Regions from separate parts of the Serratia grimesii genome, predicted to be linked through region 2. Evidence: predicted binding sites of a transcription regulator. Region 2 holds the regulator's gene; each other region holds the start of a gene.

The links. The regulator PurR, encoded in region 2, represses purine synthesis genes. The targets are predictions, from matches to a motif close to CANGCAAACGTTTGCNTG.
Region 1: a site for PurR is predicted at 2,353-2,370, ahead of pyrD (quinone-dependent dihydroorotate dehydrogenase). Genes of this name have one in related genera too.
Region 3: a site for PurR is predicted at 1,779-1,796, ahead of guaB (IMP dehydrogenase). Genes of this name have one in related genera too.
Region 4: a site for PurR is predicted at 2,389-2,406, ahead of purE (5-(carboxyamino)imidazole ribonucleotide mutase). Genes of this name have one in related genera too.

The regions. Positions count from the first base shown of each region.
Region 1 is NZ_LT883155.1:1,838,273-1,842,486, forward strand. It holds gene ssuD (FMNH2-dependent alkanesulfonate monooxygenase) at 1-618, opposite strand, end outside; gene SGBXF1_RS08515 (sulfonate ABC transporter substrate-binding protein) at 635-1,600, opposite strand; gene ssuE (NADPH-dependent FMN reductase) at 1,626-2,204, opposite strand; gene pyrD (quinone-dependent dihydroorotate dehydrogenase) at 2,464-3,474, shown strand; gene SGBXF1_RS08530 (cell division protein ZapC) at 3,650-4,198, shown strand; gene SGBXF1_RS08535 (YcbX family protein) at 4,205-4,214, opposite strand, start outside.
Region 2 is NZ_LT883155.1:2,325,000-2,329,213, reverse strand. It holds gene SGBXF1_RS11020 (C40 family peptidase) at 1-484, shown strand, start outside; gene sodB (superoxide dismutase [Fe]) at 681-1,259, shown strand; gene cydH (cytochrome bd-I oxidase subunit CydH) at 1,313-1,402, opposite strand; gene purR (HTH-type transcriptional repressor PurR) at 1,726-2,751, shown strand; gene punR (DNA-binding transcriptional activator PunR) at 2,748-3,692, opposite strand; gene punC (purine nucleoside transporter PunC) at 3,816-4,214, shown strand, end outside.
Region 3 is NZ_LT883155.1:3,864,373-3,868,586, forward strand. It holds gene guaA (glutamine-hydrolyzing GMP synthase) at 1-152, opposite strand, end outside; gene guaB (IMP dehydrogenase) at 254-1,717, opposite strand; gene xseA (exodeoxyribonuclease VII large subunit) at 1,888-3,279, shown strand; gene SGBXF1_RS18190 (glycoside hydrolase family 31 protein) at 3,394-4,214, opposite strand, start outside.
Region 4 is NZ_LT883155.1:1,180,475-1,184,688, reverse strand. It holds gene cysS (cysteine--tRNA ligase) at 1-803, opposite strand, end outside; gene ppiB (peptidylprolyl isomerase B) at 1,106-1,600, shown strand; gene SGBXF1_RS05460 (UDP-2,3-diacylglucosamine diphosphatase) at 1,611-2,333, shown strand; gene purE (5-(carboxyamino)imidazole ribonucleotide mutase) at 2,499-3,023, shown strand; gene purK (5-(carboxyamino)imidazole ribonucleotide synthase) at 3,020-4,087, shown strand; gene galE (UDP-glucose 4-epimerase GalE) at 4,158-4,214, opposite strand, start outside.

The DNA.
Region 1 (4,214 bases), 490 kb from region 2:
TTCTTTTACCTGCGCTGGGGGTTCACCCCAGGTGAGGTACATTTCAACCTGTTCGGCTGCCAGATCCTGCGCAGCGGCGGAGGATCCGCCAAAATAGAGCGGTGGACGTGGCTGTTGCACCGGCGGGTACAGCAGTTTTGCGCCCTTTACCTGAATATGTTTACCGTTAAAATCGACGGTTTCACCTTCCAGTACCTTGCGCCAGACGTGGGTGAACTCTGCTGAGGCTTCGTAACGTTCTTCGTGATTTAGATGCAGACCTTCTGCTGCCAGCTCTTCAGGATCACCGCCGGTGACTAGGTTAAAGAGTGCCCGGCCGTTGGAGAGGCGATCCAGCGTTGCCGCCTGACGCGCCGCCAGTGTGGGTGAAATGATACCTGGGCGTAGCGCGACCAGGAACTTCAGTCGCTGGGTGACTGGAATCAGCGAGGCAGCCACCAGCCAAGAGTCCTCGCATGAACGGCCGGTCGGGATCAATACACCGCCGAAGCCCAGTCGGTCAGCTGCTTGCGCGATTTGCTGTAAATAGCCGTAATCAACACTGCGAGCACCTTCAGTGCTGCCCAGATAGTGGCCGTCGCCATGAGTGGGTAAAAACCAGAATACGTTCAGGCTCATTGTCCGTTCTCCTAAATTATTGGGCGCTTGGGTGCCAGATGCGTTGAGAAATATCGACTTTCACGGGCACCAAATGATTGGCATAAAACAGGTCGGCGGTTTGCTGCTGAGCGGCAATGGTGTGCGCGTCTAAAGGTTTAATAGACGTCGGCGGACGGTGATCCAGATAAGCGGAGATCACGTTCTCTGGCAGACCCATCGCGTTTGCCAACAGTGTGACGCTTTGCGCACGATCGCTGTGGGTCAGTGCATCGGCCTGTGTCAGTACATCGAGCACTTGTTGAATGAACGGTCCGTTGGCTTCGGTATAAGGGCGTACTGCAAGGTAGAAAGAGCCTGTTTGATTAAGCTCGGTACCGTCACCCAGTACCCGCACGCCACCCTGTAGCAAAGCGGCAGAATAGTAGGGATCCCAGATAGTCCAGGCATCGACATTGCCTTGTTGGAAGGCGGCACGGGCATCAGCAGGGGTCAGATAGATAGGCTGAATATCGGTGAATTTTAGCCCTGCTTTTTGCAGTGAGCGCAGCAGTAAGTTGTGGGAGCTGGAACCTTTCTGGAAAGCGACTTTACGCCCTTTCAGATCCGCGACGGTTTTGATTGGGCTGTTCTCCGGCACCAAGATCACTTCCGCCTTGGGCTTTGGTGGCTCTACACCGACATACAGCAAATCCGCCCCGGCGGCTTGGGCGAAGATCGGTGGAATATCGCCAGTACTGCCTAAGTCGATGCTGCCCACGTTCAGAGCTTCGAGCATTTGCGGACCTGCGGGGAATTCGATCCAACTGATTTTGGTATTAGGAAACCGTTGTTCCAGAAGCTGGTGTGATTTCGCCAATACCAGGCTAATCGATCCTTTTTGGTAACCAATGCGGAACTGCGCCGGATCTTGCGCCCTGGCGGTATTGATCCATACCAGTGAGATAATGCCTGCCAATGCGCTGGTACCAAGCCAGCGGCCGAGTGAAGAAAGTCGTTTCATCCTTATTTCCTTATATGCGGTTCTTTCAGGCCGTTTGGCGGGCAAGCAGCGCCGGGGAGATCTTTACCCTTGGCGGTTTACGGCGACCGAGGGCCAGATAAAAGCTTTCCAAGGCTTCTTCCAACCGGGCTGCCATATTTTCGGACAGCGTAACTTCTTCACCGCTAAGCACCACCTGGCTGTCATCGGCAAACACCCCGTGCAACACCTCCTGTGCTTTCAGCGCGGCCAGCACTGGTTTCAAGGCGTAATCCACTGCCAACATATGGCCAATGGATCCGCCAGTGGCCAGCGGCAGCACCACCTTATGGTCTAGTGCGCGCTCGGGCAGCAGATCCAACAAGGTTTTCAAGGCACCGGAGAATGACGCTTTATACACTGGCGTAGAAACCAGCAAGCCGTCGGCTTGCGCCAGTTGTTCAGTAAAGGCTTTGATCGCGGGGCTATTAAAGTTGGCATACAGCAAATCTTCGGCATCAAAGTCGTGCAGGGTGTAGGCAATCACTTCCACGCCTTGCTGTTGCAACCAACGTTGACTCAGGGAAAGCAGTGCAGCTGATCGTGAAGGGATGCGAGGACTGCCGGCCAGTGATATAACGCGCATTACCACTCCTTATAACTAAAAGTTAGGTTTAATGAGTAAATTGTCGAGAAGTGTTTTAAACGTATCAGCAAAGGGGCGGGTTACTTAAATCTCATTTTTTGATTTTGATATGCACAAATGCGGATTGGCGATGGTTTAAACCTTGGCGAGGGGAAACGGTTGCGTAAAAAACACTTTTTTTGCTTTTAATCAATTCCAATTGGCCTGGGGATACCGGATAATACGCCCCCGGTTTGCAACCGGGAAATCAGGAGAGTACATGTACTACCCCATCATCAGAAAAGCGTTGTTCCAGCTCGATCCCGAGCGTGCGCATGAATTGACTTTTCATCAGCTTCGCCGTGTCACCGGCACCCCGTTAGAATTCCTTATTCGTCAGGCTGTGCCGACCAAGCCGGTAAGCTGCATGGGGCTCTCTTTTAAAAACCCATTGGGTTTGGCTGCCGGTCTGGATAAAGACGGTGAATGTATCGATGCGTTTGGTGCCATGGGTTTTGGCTTTGTCGAAGTCGGCACTGTGACGCCGCGCCCGCAGGCAGGTAATGATAAGCCGCGTCTGTTCCGTATTGTGGAAGCGGAAGGCCTGATCAACCGTATGGGCTTTAATAACCGGGGTGTAGATAACCTGGTTGAAAACGTTAAGAAATCTCATTTCGGCGGTATTCTTGGGATTAATATCGGCAAGAATAAAGATACCCCGGTTGAGCAAGGAAAAGACGATTATCTGATCTGCATGGATAAAGTTTATCCGTATGCCGGATATATCGCGATTAACATTTCGTCACCAAATACTCCGGGATTACGTTCTTTACAGTACGGGGAAGCGTTGGACGATCTTCTGGCCGCGATTAAAAATAAACAGCAGGAATTGCATGCGCGGCATCACAAATATGTGCCTGTCGCTGTAAAGATCGCGCCGGATCTTTCTGAAGAAGAGTTGATCCAAATAGCGGACAGTTTGGTTCGCCATAATATCGATGGCGTGATCGCGACCAATACCACACTGGATCGTAAATTGATCCAGGGGCTGAATTATTGCGAACAAATGGGTGGCCTAAGTGGTCGCCCGCTACAGGCGAGTAGCACCGACGTGATCCGCCGTCTGTCACTTGAGCTGCAAGGGCGTTTGCCAATTATTGGTGTTGGCGGAATTGATTCCCTGATGGCGGCGCGTGAAAAAATGGCAGCCGGGGCTTCCTTGGTACAAATTTATTCCGGATTTATCTTCAAAGGTCCGCGCCTGATTAAAGATATCGTTAACTACATCTAATATTTTTCCTTTCATTTTCGGCCGGGGGTTTATTTCTTCTCCCGGCTCGTCTATATTTTGTCCACTAGCATAAATATCGTTCGCGGAATTATCCGATGTTTAAGCGACTTTAGTGGTGATAAAATCACCTTTTAGGGTAAATACAGCGTGGCATGGGCAGCGAGAAGGATAAGAGATGAAGATAAAACCTGACGATAATTGGCGTTGGTATTTTGACGCTGAACATGATCGGCTAATGCTGGATTTAGCAAATGGTATGATCTTTCGTTCGCGTTTCCCTGCCAAAATGTTAACGCCGGATGCCTTCGATGAATGCTCTTTCTGTGTCGATGACGCGGCGCTTTATTTTAATTATGAAGAGCAGTGCAAACAGATAAAGCTGAGTCACGAGCAACGTGCTGAGCTGGTATTAAATGCCTTGGTGGCTTATCGATTCTTGAAACCGCTAATGCCGAAAAGCTGGCATTTTTCTCAGCAACATTATCCGTTACAGCCAAAGAATGGTGAACTGGCGGCAGTGAAGGTGATGGAAAGCGGGGTTGAAGCCCGTTTGCTGGTGGTGGAAGCCGGCGATAACGCTAGCCTTTGTCTGCTTGCGCAAAATCAGCTGTCAGTCGCTGGCCGTACCATGGTGTTGGGTGATGCAATCAAAGTGATGCACGATCGCCTTAAACCCTGTGCGCAAGATGAAGCTTCCGTTCCGGCTTACGACAGGGCAATGTAAGGCTAATTACGCCAAG
Region 2 (4,214 bases):
TGAAGCCGGTATGGCAACCGCTAAATTGGCACGTGATGAAAAACCGCTGAAGCTCACCCCAGCACATAAGAAACGCTACCAGCACGCCAAGCAAACCGCGATGGCCAAGCTGATGGACCAAATGGGCAAACCTTACCGCTGGGGCGGTACTTCACCAAGAACCGGTTTTGACTGCAGCGGTCTGATTTATTACGCCTATAAAGACGTGGTAAAAATCAAAATGCCACGCACCGCTAACGAAATGTATCACCTGCGTGACGCCGCACCGATCAAGAAAAATGAATTGGAAAGTGGTGACCTGGTGTTCTTCCGCATTAACAATCGCGGCGTAGCCGACCATGTAGGTGTCTATCTGGGCAACGGCAAATTTATTCAGTCTCCGCGCACCGGTGAAGAAATTCGTATCAGCCAGCTCGACAATGACTACTGGCAAAACCATTACATCGGCGCACGCCGTGTAGTGACACCGAAAACCATTCGATAATTCGTTCTGCGGCTGGCCTTACCAGCCGCTCTCTTCGGTTTAATTCTCCAACGCTTACTGCCGTACCTGTACCTTTCTCAGACTCATCACTGATTTTTATTGCGAAAATTGCTAAGCTAAATACCCACAATAAAAACAGGCCAACCTGTTACCCAGGTAATTGAGTACCGGATGGATCCTGTATAAGGAGGAAGCAATGTCGTTTGAACTACCTGCACTACCGTATGAGAAAAACGCTCTCGAACCCCACATCTCAGCAGAAACACTGGAATACCACTATGGTAAGCATCACAACGCCTATGTGGTCAATCTGAACAATTTGCTGAAAGGTAGCGAGTTTGACGGGTTATCTCTGGAAGCGATTATCAAGGCGTCCAGTGGCGGCATTTTCAACAATGCCGCTCAGGTATGGAACCACACCTTCTATTGGCACTGCTTATCGCCACAGGGCGGTGGTGAGCCTCAGGGCGCATTGGCTACCGCTATCAATCAGGCGTTTGGTTCTTTCGCCGCCTTCAAAGAGCAATTTAGCGAGGCTGCAATCAAAAACTTTGGCGCCGGCTGGACCTGGCTGGTGAAAAAGGCTGACGGCTCGCTGGCTATTGTTAATACGTCGAACGCTGGTACGCCGCTGACCGGTGAAGACAAACCGTTACTGACCGTCGACGTGTGGGAACACGCCTACTATATCGATTACCGCAACGCACGCCCGACCTACCTGGAGAATTTCTGGGCATTGGTTAACTGGGCATTTGTGGAGAAAAACCTGGCATAACGCGGGTTGAGGCAAACAGGCGCACTAAGCTGCGCCTGTTTTTACTTCGGGGATCAGTTCAATGCTGCGGTGAAGCTAAAAGCAATAATCACGGCCAGCGCACAGACAGTGGTGAACAGTGACATTTTCAGATCGGTATCCATTACAACTCCTTTTCAGATTGGTTTTCCCAAGGATAAAAGGCACACAATTAATGCGTCAAACCATTTTCACACAGTTGGCCAATAAAATCTTGTTATCATTTCCCGGTTTATAATACCGATTACCTCTTCCCCTTTTGCTCAATATGGGACAAAATTCGCAGTTCACAACTGTGTACCGGCAAAATGCCCCTCCTGACCAAGCGCTGACGACTTCAACACACTAAAAACTCAGTTTTCGCTTCTTTGGAGAAGGATCTACGCAGGCAAACGATTAACATCACACTTACATACTGCAACATGTGAGTTCAGGAGTCATTCTTTACATGGCAACGATTAAAGATGTGGCCAAACGCGCTGGCGTTTCCACCACCACCGTTTCGCACGTCATCAATAAGACTCGTTTCGTCGCCGAAGAGACAAAAGCGGCCGTGGGTGCCGCGATTAAAGAGCTGCATTATTCACCCAGTGCTGTGGCGCGCAGTCTGAAGGTCAATCACACCAAATCGATTGGTCTGCTGGCAACCTCTAGTGAAGCGCCCTACTTTGCTGAAGTGATCGAAGCGGTAGAAAACAGTTGCTACAGCAAAGGCTATACGCTGATTCTGTGTAACTCGCACAACAATTTGGACAAACAGCGCGCCTATCTGGCGATGCTGGCGCAAAAGCGCGTCGATGGCTTGTTGGTGATGTGTTCAGAATACCCAGACCAATTGCTCGGCATGTTGGAAGATTATCGCAACATCCCGATGGTCGTGATGGACTGGGGCGCAGCACGCGGTGATTTTACTGATACCATCATTGATAATGCCTTCGAAGGTGGCTATCTGGCTGGACGTTATCTGATCGAGCGCGGACACCGCGATATCGGTGCCATTCCCGGCCAACTGGCGCGTAACACTGGGGGCGGACGCCATCAGGGCTTCTTAAAAGCCATGGAAGAAGCCAATATCGACGTGCGCGACGAGTGGGTCGTCCAGGGTGACTTTGAGCCAGAATCCGGCTACAAGGCCATGCACCAGATACTGTCGCAGAAGCAGCGTCCAACCGCGGTATTCTGTGGCGGCGATATCATGGCAATGGGGGCTATCTGTGCCGCCGATGAGCTTGGGCTACGCGTGCCGCAAGATATCTCGGTCATTGGCTATGATAACGTGCGCAATGCGCGCTATTTCACCCCGGCACTGACCACGATTCATCAACCTAAAGAGCGCTTGGGTGAGATGGCATTCACCATGTTATTGGACCGCATCATCAGCAAGCGTGAAGAGTCACAGGTGATCGAGGTTCATCCTAAGTTGGTTGAGCGCCGTTCGGTTGCTGACGGTCCGTTTATCGATTACCGCCGTTAGTCATTCACGCCGGAAGCCACTGCGGTTTCCGGCGTCACTTCACTTAACCATTCCTGATTCAACGTTTCGCTGTCGCCTAAATAGTCCAATAGCCAGGCCATCGCCGGTGATGGCGTATTTTGCTGCCATGTCAGGCAACAGGGGCTGGCAGGAAACGGCTGCTGCAACTGTAGCGCTACCAGTTCCCCACGTTCTACTAACGGCAAGACCTGATGTGCGGGCATCATCCCCACACACAATCCGGCGCACAGGCAATCCACCGCCGACGCCCAGTCCGGCACTACCAACCGCCGTTGGTTATCCAGTGTCCAGGTGACCCGCTTGGGGAGATTACGTGAGGTATCTTCCAGACACAGTGACGGGAAAGGCCGGAGCTGGTCATCGTTCAGTAACCCCTCTAAAGCGGCCAGCGGGTGCTGGGGGCTGGCGACGCATAACCAACGCATGTCGCCCATATCGCGAAAGGCAAACCCACCACCGACCGGCACGGCCCGCGTCGCACCTATCGCCATGTCAGCACGGCCATCCACCAATGCATCCCACACGCCATTAAACACTTCTGGCTGAACCAATAATTCAACGTCAGGAAAATGCCGATAAAAATCCAACACCAACTGACGGCAACGCTGTGGCTTGACGATAATATCTACGGCAATCTTCAACTGACCACGCCAGCCGTTGGCTACTTGCTGACACTGCCGTCGGGTGTCGAGCATTTTTTTGATGACACCACGCGCTTCCTGAATAAATAGCACACCCGCAGGCGTCAGCTCCACATCACGATGACGACGCTCAAACAACGGTACCGCCAGCCATTGCTCAAGTTGCCGCACGGTGTAACTTACCGCTGAGGGTACCCGATGCAATTCCTGCGCCGCTGCGCTAAAGCTACCGGTTCGGGCAACAGCATCCACTACATCCAGAGAATATTCAGACCACATGGTTTTGCCTTCAATTTTTTTAACAGCACTTTGCAAATATTACCGTTTCACAAGCAGAGATCCAGCCGGATACACTTGCCGGCGCTAAAAACCTGCGACAATAAAATATTAACGAGAAATACCATGCGAAATTCCTTTGGTTTTATGTTCTATCTTGCCGGTCTGAGTATGCTGGGTTACCTGGCTACCGACATGTACTTGCCCGCTTTTGGTGTGATGCAGCAAGACCTGCAAATTTCTGCCGGGGCGATCAGCGCCAGCCTGAGTATCTTCCTGGCCGGCTTTGCCTTTGCACAATTACTCTGGGGCCCGCTTTCCGATCACCTTGGCCGCAAGCCCGTACTATTGATTGGTCTGGCCCTGTTTGCCCTGGGTTGCCTGGGCATGTTGTGGGTAGAGAATGCCGTTCAGCTCTGGTCGCTGCGTTTTATCCAGGCCATTGGGGTTTGTTCCGCCGCGGTCACCTGGCAAGCGCTCGTCATTGACCGTTACCGTGAAGGTAAGGCAAACCGTGTTTTCGCC
Region 3 (4,214 bases), 1.5 Mb from region 2:
GGATTGAATTCGCGGATTTGCTCTTCGCTAACGTCCCAGGCCCACAGCTCGCAGTAAACGCCGATTTCGCGCACGCGGCGTGCTACCAGTTGAGTGTATTGCGAACCAAAGTCCAGAATCAGGATGCGATGCTTATGGATATTTTTTGTCATGTGAGGCGAATTCCAGCAACAGAGAAAAAGAGCGAAAATAGTGTTTTCGGGGTGAAGCGTTACGCCCCACCCCGGCTTCTCCCGCAGGAGAAGTTAAAGCATTAACCCATGCGGTAGTTCGGTGACTCTTTGGTGATGGTCACGTCATGCACGTGGCTTTCCTGAATACCGGCGCCGCTGATGCGCACAAATTCAGCCTTGGTGCGCAGCTCATCGATGGTGCCGCAACCGGTCAGACCCATGCAAGAGCGCAGACCGCCCATTTGCTGGTGAACAATGGCTTTCAGCATGCCTTTGTAAGCCACACGGCCTTCGATGCCTTCCGGCACCAATTTGTCAGCAGCATTATCGGTCTGGAAGTAACGGTCAGAAGAGCCTTTGGACATCGCACCCAGTGAACCCATCCCGCGATAGGATTTGAACGAACGGCCCTGATACAGCTCGATTTCGCCCGGAGATTCTTCGGTACCTGCCAGCATGGAGCCAACCATGACACAAGATGCCCCCGCCGCGATGGCTTTGGCGATGTCACCGGAGAAACGGATGCCGCCGTCGGCGATAACCGGGATACCGGTGCCTTCCAGCGCTTCAACCGCGTCGGCGATAGCGGTGATCTGCGGTACGCCTACGCCAGTTACGATACGGGTAGTACAGATAGAACCAGGACCGATACCCACTTTCACTGCGCTAACACCGGCATCAGCCAGTGCTTTGGCGCCAGAAGCGGTCGCGACGTTGCCGCCAACGATCTGCAGATCCGGGTATTTGGCGCGGGTTTCACGAATGCGCTGCAATACGCCTTCGGAATGGCCGTGGGAAGAGTCGATCAACAGGACGTCAACACCGGCAGCAACCAGCGCATCAACACGCTCTTCGTTACCTGCACCAGCGCCAACCGCAGCGCCTACGCGCAGACGGCCATGTTCGTCTTTACAGGCGTTTGGCTTGCGTTCTGCTTTTTGGAAGTCTTTTACGGTGATCATACCCAGCAGATGGAACTGGTCGTCTACCACCAGCGCCTTCTCAACGCGTTTTTCGTGCATTTTCTGCAGCACGACTTCACGCGCTTCACCTTCTTTCACCGTAACCAGGCGCTCTTTCGGCGTCATCACGGCGGTAACAGGCTGGTTCAGATCGGTAACGAAGCGAACATCACGGCCGGTAATGATGCCGACCAGTTCGTTTTCTTCGGTCACGACCGGGTAGCCGGCAAAGCCGTTACGCGCGGTCAGTTCTTTCACTTCTTTCAGGGTGGTAGTCGGCGTTACGGATTGTGGGTCAGTGACCACGCCGCTTTCATGTTTTTTCACGCGGCGGACTTCTTCAGCCTGACGCTCGATGGACATGTTTTTGTGGATGAAGCCTAAACCGCCTTCCTGCGCCAGCGCGATAGCCAGATTGGCTTCGGTAACGGTATCCATGGCTGCGGACAGCATAGGGATGTTCAGGTGGATGGTTTTGGTCAATTGGGTGCCGAGCTCAGCGGTATTAGGCAGAACCGTAGAGTGAGCTGGAACCAGGAGAACGTCGTCGAATGTCAGTGCTTCTTTTGCGATGCGTAGCATGGGCAATATCTCACCAGAGTGGGCTGTGAAAAAGATAAAATATTGCCGCGGCATTATACAGAGCGTAAACGGTTGCCTCCAGCACTTTCTCACAAAAACTCTTGATTACCTTTTTCAGCCATGTAGTATCGACCAATTAAGTGCTTGTTTTGAAATTTGATCTGGGTCACATGTCGCTACCTGTTTCGCCGTCTATTTTTACCGTAAGCCGCCTGAATCAGACGGTTCGACAGCTGCTGGAAATGGAAATGGGCCAAATTTGGCTCTCCGCCGAGATTTCCAACTTCTCCCAACCCTCTTCCGGCCACTGGTATTTCACGCTGAAAGACGATCGTGCGCAGGTCCGTTGCGCGATGTTCCGCAACACTAACCGTCGCACCACTTTCCGTCCGCAGAATGGCCAACAGGTACTGGTTCGCGCCAGCATTACGCTGTATGAACCCCGCGGCGACTACCAGCTGATTGCCGAAAGCATGCAACCTGCCGGTGATGGCCTGCTGCAACAGCAGTTCGACCAGTTGAAACAGCGCCTGAGCGCCGAAGGCCTGTTCGACCAACAGTTCAAGCAAGCCTTGCCCAGCCCGGCCAAACGCGTCGGGGTCATTACCTCCGCCAGCGGTGCCGCGCTGCACGATGTGTTGCAGGTGCTGCAACGGCGTGATCCTTCACTGCCTATCATCATTTACCCCACGTCGGTGCAGGGTGCAGAAGCGCCATTGCAGATTGTGCGTGCCATCGAAACGGCTAACCGCCGCGACGAGTGTGACGTGCTGATTGTCGGCCGTGGTGGCGGTTCGCTGGAAGATCTGTGGAGTTTTAATGACGAACGCGTAGCGCGGGCGATTTTCGCCAGCCGCATTCCAATTGTCAGCGCCGTCGGCCATGAAACCGACGTCACCATTGCCGACTTTGTCGCCGACCTGCGTGCGCCAACCCCTTCAGCCGCCGCCGAACTGGTCAGCCGCAATCAGCTGGAGCTGCTGCGCCAGTTGCAGTCCCAGCAGCAGCGAATGGAAATGGCGATGGATTACTATCTGGCCCAGCGCCAACAACAGTTCACCCGCATCAACCACCGTTTGCAGCAACAGCATCCGCACCTGCGCCTGGCGCGCCAGCAGACACTGTTGTTCAAGCTGCAACGCCGGTTGGAAGAAGGTATGCAGAACCAACTGCGGGTCTCTTCACGCCGCAGCGAGCGGGCCCAACAGCGCTTGGCGCAGATGCAGCCACAGGCACGGATTCATCGCTATCAGCAACGTGTGCAGCAGCAGGAATATCGACTGCAGCAGGCGCTGGAGCGGCAGCTTAACGCCTGGCGTCAACGCTTTGGCGTGGCCTGTAGCCAGCTTGAGGCGGTCAGCCCACTGGCAACGCTGGCGCGTGGCTACAGCGTGACACAAACCCCGTGCGGTGAACTGCTGAAGACCACCAAACAGGCGCAGGTGGGTGAATTGCTGAAAACCCGTCTGCAGGATGGCTGGGTGGAAAGCGAGGTCAAGACCATCACCATCGCCAAAAAGCCGCGCAAAAAACGCACGACTGAATCTCCCCCTAATACTTGAAGTTACATCAGTGTTGGCTGCACCCATTCACCCGAATCACTTACCTGAGTAAGCTCATCGGGATGAACGTTCTTGCCGCCTTGCTGCAACTCCAATTATTTAGGGTATATAATGTTATTCCAGCGTAAAACTGTTGCCTGGCGCGCCGTTGATCCACAACTCGCGCGCTTCTCCGGCAGGCAAGCTGAAGGTCAGGGTTTGCCATGCCGGTTTAAAGCGGCCCTCGGTGGTGATGTTCAGCGTGATGCGCTGATTGTCACTGAGCATCTCCCAGCGCAGCCACAGTGCGTCGCCTTGCTGCCAGCCATAACTTTCCCCGTCATCTTCGAATAACAGCCCAGAAGCGCTGCCACAGCCTTTTTTCGGGTACAACTTAAGCTCACGTCGATCGTCTGCCGTTACGTCAACATGCGCCAGGCGGGATGACAATGGCAATGCCGCACCGGCACGTACCAGCAGCGGCAAGCGCTCCAGCGGGGCCTCCAGCACCACCGTCTGACCGCCACTGAACCATTGGCCGCTGTAGAAGCAATACCAGCCGTCGCCGTTATCCGGCAGATACACCGGCCGCTGGCGTTGCTCCTGCTCTACTACGCTGGCCACCAGCAGATCGCGACCAATCATAAAATCATCGGTTTCTTTCAGGGTCTGTTCGTCATGCTCATGGTCGAGGAAGGTCGGACGCAGCATCGGCTCGTCGTCGGCACTGGCCTGCCACAACAGGGTGTAGAAATACGGCATCAGCCGGTAACGCAGGTTAATCGCCTCGCGTACCGCCGGGGTGGCGGCCGGATACATCCAGGGTTCGTTAACCGTGGCGTCGTCGTTCCAGGAGTGAATGGTAAAACGCGGATGCATCACGCCGTTTTGCACCCAGCGCACCAGGAGTTCAGCGTCCGGCTTGTCACCGGAAAAACCGCCAACGTCGTGTCCCA
Region 4 (4,214 bases), 1.1 Mb from region 2:
GACATTTTCTCTTTGTCGATCATCACCATACCGGAGTGCATCCAGTAGTTCACGTACGGGCCGTCATGCGCACAGCTTGACTGAGCAATCTCGTTCTCGTGGTGCGGGAACATCAGATCGGAACCACCACCGTGGATATCAAAATGGGTGCCCAGCTGCTTGCCGTTCATGGCAGAACATTCAATGTGCCAGCCCGGACGCCCTGCACCCCACGGAGATTCCCAGCTCGGTTCGCCCGGCTTGGACATCTTCCACAGCACGAAATCCATCGGGTTGCGTTTTACGTCATCGATCTCTACCCGCGCACCGGCCTGCAGTTGATCCAGATCCTGGCGTGACAACAGGCCGTATTGTGGATCGCTGTCAATAGAGAACATCACGTCGCCATTACTGGCTACGTATGCGTGATCACGGTCGATCAGACGCTGTGTGATCTCAATAATCTCAGCAATATGCTGTGTAGCTCGTGGCTCGATGTCCGGACGCTCGATCAACAAGGAATCAAAGTCGGCGTGCATCTCCGCCAACATGCGCGTGGTCAGTTGATCACAGCTTTCGCCATTCTCTGTCGCGCGGCGGATAATTTTATCATCAACGTCGGTGACGTTACGCACGTAGTTCAGCGAATAGCCGAGATAACGCAAATAACGCGCCACAACGTCGAAAGCAACAAAGGTACGCCCATGGCCGATATGACACAGGTCATAGATGGTTACCCCGCACACGTACATGCCAACTTTACCGGCATGAATGGGTTTAAATTCCTCTTTTTGACGACTCAGGGTATTAAAAATCTTTAGCATCGGGACATTCCGTGGTGTGCGTGATAACAAAAATGGTAATTAGGCGATTCACCCAGCAGTGTATTGAAACCCGAAGCCTGAGCTAATGCAAGGTTAAGGCCGCGCTTTGCTGAGCTCAATGGTGGAAAACAGTGATAAATCAGCGATCGCCACTAACGTTATAATATAACAAAATCACTTTTACCACAGACTGTGCGCGGTTTAGCCGCTGCTGACTCATTAAAGGAGATATGTTATAACGGCGGTCTGATTGTTCACTCGCTTTACGTGACATCTCACTTCATCTTGTTAGGACTAAAACTATGGTTACTTTCCACACTAATCACGGCGACATCGTTATCAACACCTTTGCTGACAAAGCGCCGGTTACCGTTGAAAACTTCCTGAACTACTGCCGTGAAGGTTTCTACGATAACACCATTTTCCACCGTGTTATCAATGGCTTTATGGTTCAGGGCGGCGGTTTCGAGCCTGGCATGAACCAGAAAGACACCAAGGCTACCATCAAGAACGAAGCCAACAACGGTCTGAAAAACACCATCGGTACCCTGGCAATGGCGCGTACCAACGATCCACACTCCGCGACCGCACAGTTCTTCATCAACGTAGCTGACAACGACTTCCTGAACTTCCGCGGCGAAAACGCGCAAGGCTGGGGCTACTGCGTATTTGCTGAAGTGGTTGAAGGCATGGACGTGGTCAACAAGATCAAAGCCGTGAAAACTGGCCGCAGCGGCATGCACCAGGACGTACCGGTAGAAGACGTGATCATCACTAGCGTTACCGTCAGCGAGTAATCGCGGCTGCATGAACACGCTGTTCATCGCAGATCTGCATTTAAGCGCACAGGAACCGGCAATCACTGCCGGTTTTCTGCGTTTTTTGCAGCAAGATGCCATCCACGCCGACGCCCTGTACATTCTTGGCGACCTGTTCGAAGCCTGGATCGGTGATGACGATCCCGAGCCGCTGCACGGTGAGATCGCCACTGCGTTAAAGACGCTGCAACAGGCTGGTGTGCCCTGCTATTTTATCCACGGTAATCGTGATTTTCTGGTTGGCAAACGCTTTGCCCGCGCCAGTGGTATGCAACTGCTGCCAGAAGAGAAGGTGCTGGACCTGTATGGTCGAAAAATCCTGATCCTGCATGGCGACACACTGTGTACCGACGATCAGGCCTATCAACAGTTCCGCCGTAAAGTGCACAATCCGCTGATCCAAAAGCTGTTTCTGGCAATGCCGCTGCGTTGGCGACTTAAGATCGCAGCCAAAATGCGTGCTCGTAGCCAGCAGAGCAACCAATACAAGTCTGAATCCATTATGGACGTCAACCCTCAAGCGGTTGAGCAGGCGATGGTGCGTCACAACGTTCACTGGATGATCCACGGCCACACACACCGTCCAGCCGTGCATGAACTAACGTTGAGCAACGGTAAAGGCCACCGCGCAGTACTGGGTGCCTGGCACGTTGAAGGCTCAATGATCAAAGTCAGCGCTGACGCTGTCGAATTGATCCAATTCCCCTTCTAAGTTCCTGACATATTGCGCGAGTAAAAAATTCGCGCTTTTGACGGTGAAAACCGTCGACGCAACCGTTTTCCTTGCCGTGCGCTCATGGTATGCTCTACGCCCTCATTCGGCCTCCCGCCGCAGGCAACCGGCCGTCGTTTGTACAATTACAGGAGCCTTACACCCATGGGAGCCAACGCCGCTTCAGCCACCCACGCTGGGGTTAAAATCGCAATTGTAATGGGATCGAAAAGTGACTGGGCCACCATGCAGTTTGCGGCCGAAGTCCTGACCTCACTCGATGTCCCGTTCCATGTCGAAGTCGTTTCCGCTCATCGTACGCCAGATAAGCTGTTCAGCTTCGCCGAACAGGCAAGTGCTAATGGCTTTGACGTGATCATCGCCGGTGCAGGCGGTGCTGCGCATCTGCCGGGCATGCTGGCCGCGAAAACACTGGTTCCGGTGCTGGGTGTGCCGGTCCAAAGCGCCGCACTGAGTGGTGTAGATAGCCTGTACTCCATCGTACAAATGCCACGTGGCATTCCCGTTGGCACGCTGGCAATCGGCAAAGCCGGTGCCGCCAATGCCGCCCTGCTGGCAGCACAAATTCTGGCGTTACACGACACCCTGCTGGCACAACGTCTGGCAGACTGGCGTCAAGCGCAGACCGACGACGTACTGAACAATCCGGATCCGCGGGAGGAAGCATGAAGCCGGTTTGCGTACTGGGCAACGGCCAGTTAGGTCGCATGCTGCGTCAAGCAGGCGAACCGCTGGGTATCGCCGTGTATCCGGTTGGCATCGACGCCGAGCCGGAAGCCGTGCCTTATCAGAACAGTGTGATCACAGCTGAGATCGAGCGCTGGCCGGAAACGGCACTGACGCGCGAACTGGCAACCCATAACAGCTTCGTCAACCGTGATATTTTCCCACGCCTGGCGGACCGCCTGACGCAGAAACAGTTGCTCGATCAACTGGGCCTGGACACAGCGCCGTGGCAACTGCTGGCTGACGCCGACGAATGGCCACAGGTGTTTGCTACCCTAGGCGAACTGGCAATCGTCAAACGCCGTGTTGGCGGATACGACGGCCGTGGCCAATGGCGCTTACGCCCAGGCCAGGAGGCCGAGTTACCGGCAGACGCCTACGGTGAATGTATCGTCGAACAAGGGATTAACTTCTCCGGTGAGGTGTCATTGGTTGGTGCGCGTGGGCACGACGGCAAGTCGGTGTTCTATCCGCTGACCCATAACCTGCATGAAGAGGGTATTCTACGCACCAGCGTCGCCTTACCGCAGCCTAACCCGGCCTTGCAGCAACAAGCCGAACAGATGCTGACAGCCATCCTTGATGAGCTGAACTACATCGGTGTGATGGCAATGGAATGCTTTATCGTTGGCGATCGCCTGTTGATTAATGAGCTGGCACCCCGGGTACACAACAGCGGCCATTGGACGCAGAACGGCGCGTCCATCAGCCAGTTCGAACTGCATTTACGTGCCATTCTCGCTCTGCCGCTACCGAAGCCCGTTGTGAGCACGCCATCAGTGATGGTCAACCTGATCGGTACCGCGGTAAATCAGCAATGGTTAGCACTGCCATTGGTGCATCTGCACTGGTACGAAAAAGAGGTGCGTGAAGGTCGTAAGGTCGGGCACCTGAATCTGAACGACCCTGACGCCGCTGCGCTTCTGCAAACCTTGCAGGCACTGGCTCCGCTGCTGCCGACCGAATACCAAAGCGGTCTGGCCTGGGCGCAGCAAAAACTGGCTTAAACGTTTATCCGTGCCAAAAACAAAGGGTTCAACTCATAGAGCTGAACCCTTTTTTATTGCCGATGAAAAGCTAGCGGCGATAGCCCTGCGGATTTTTGCTTTGCCAATTCCAGGTATCACGCATCAT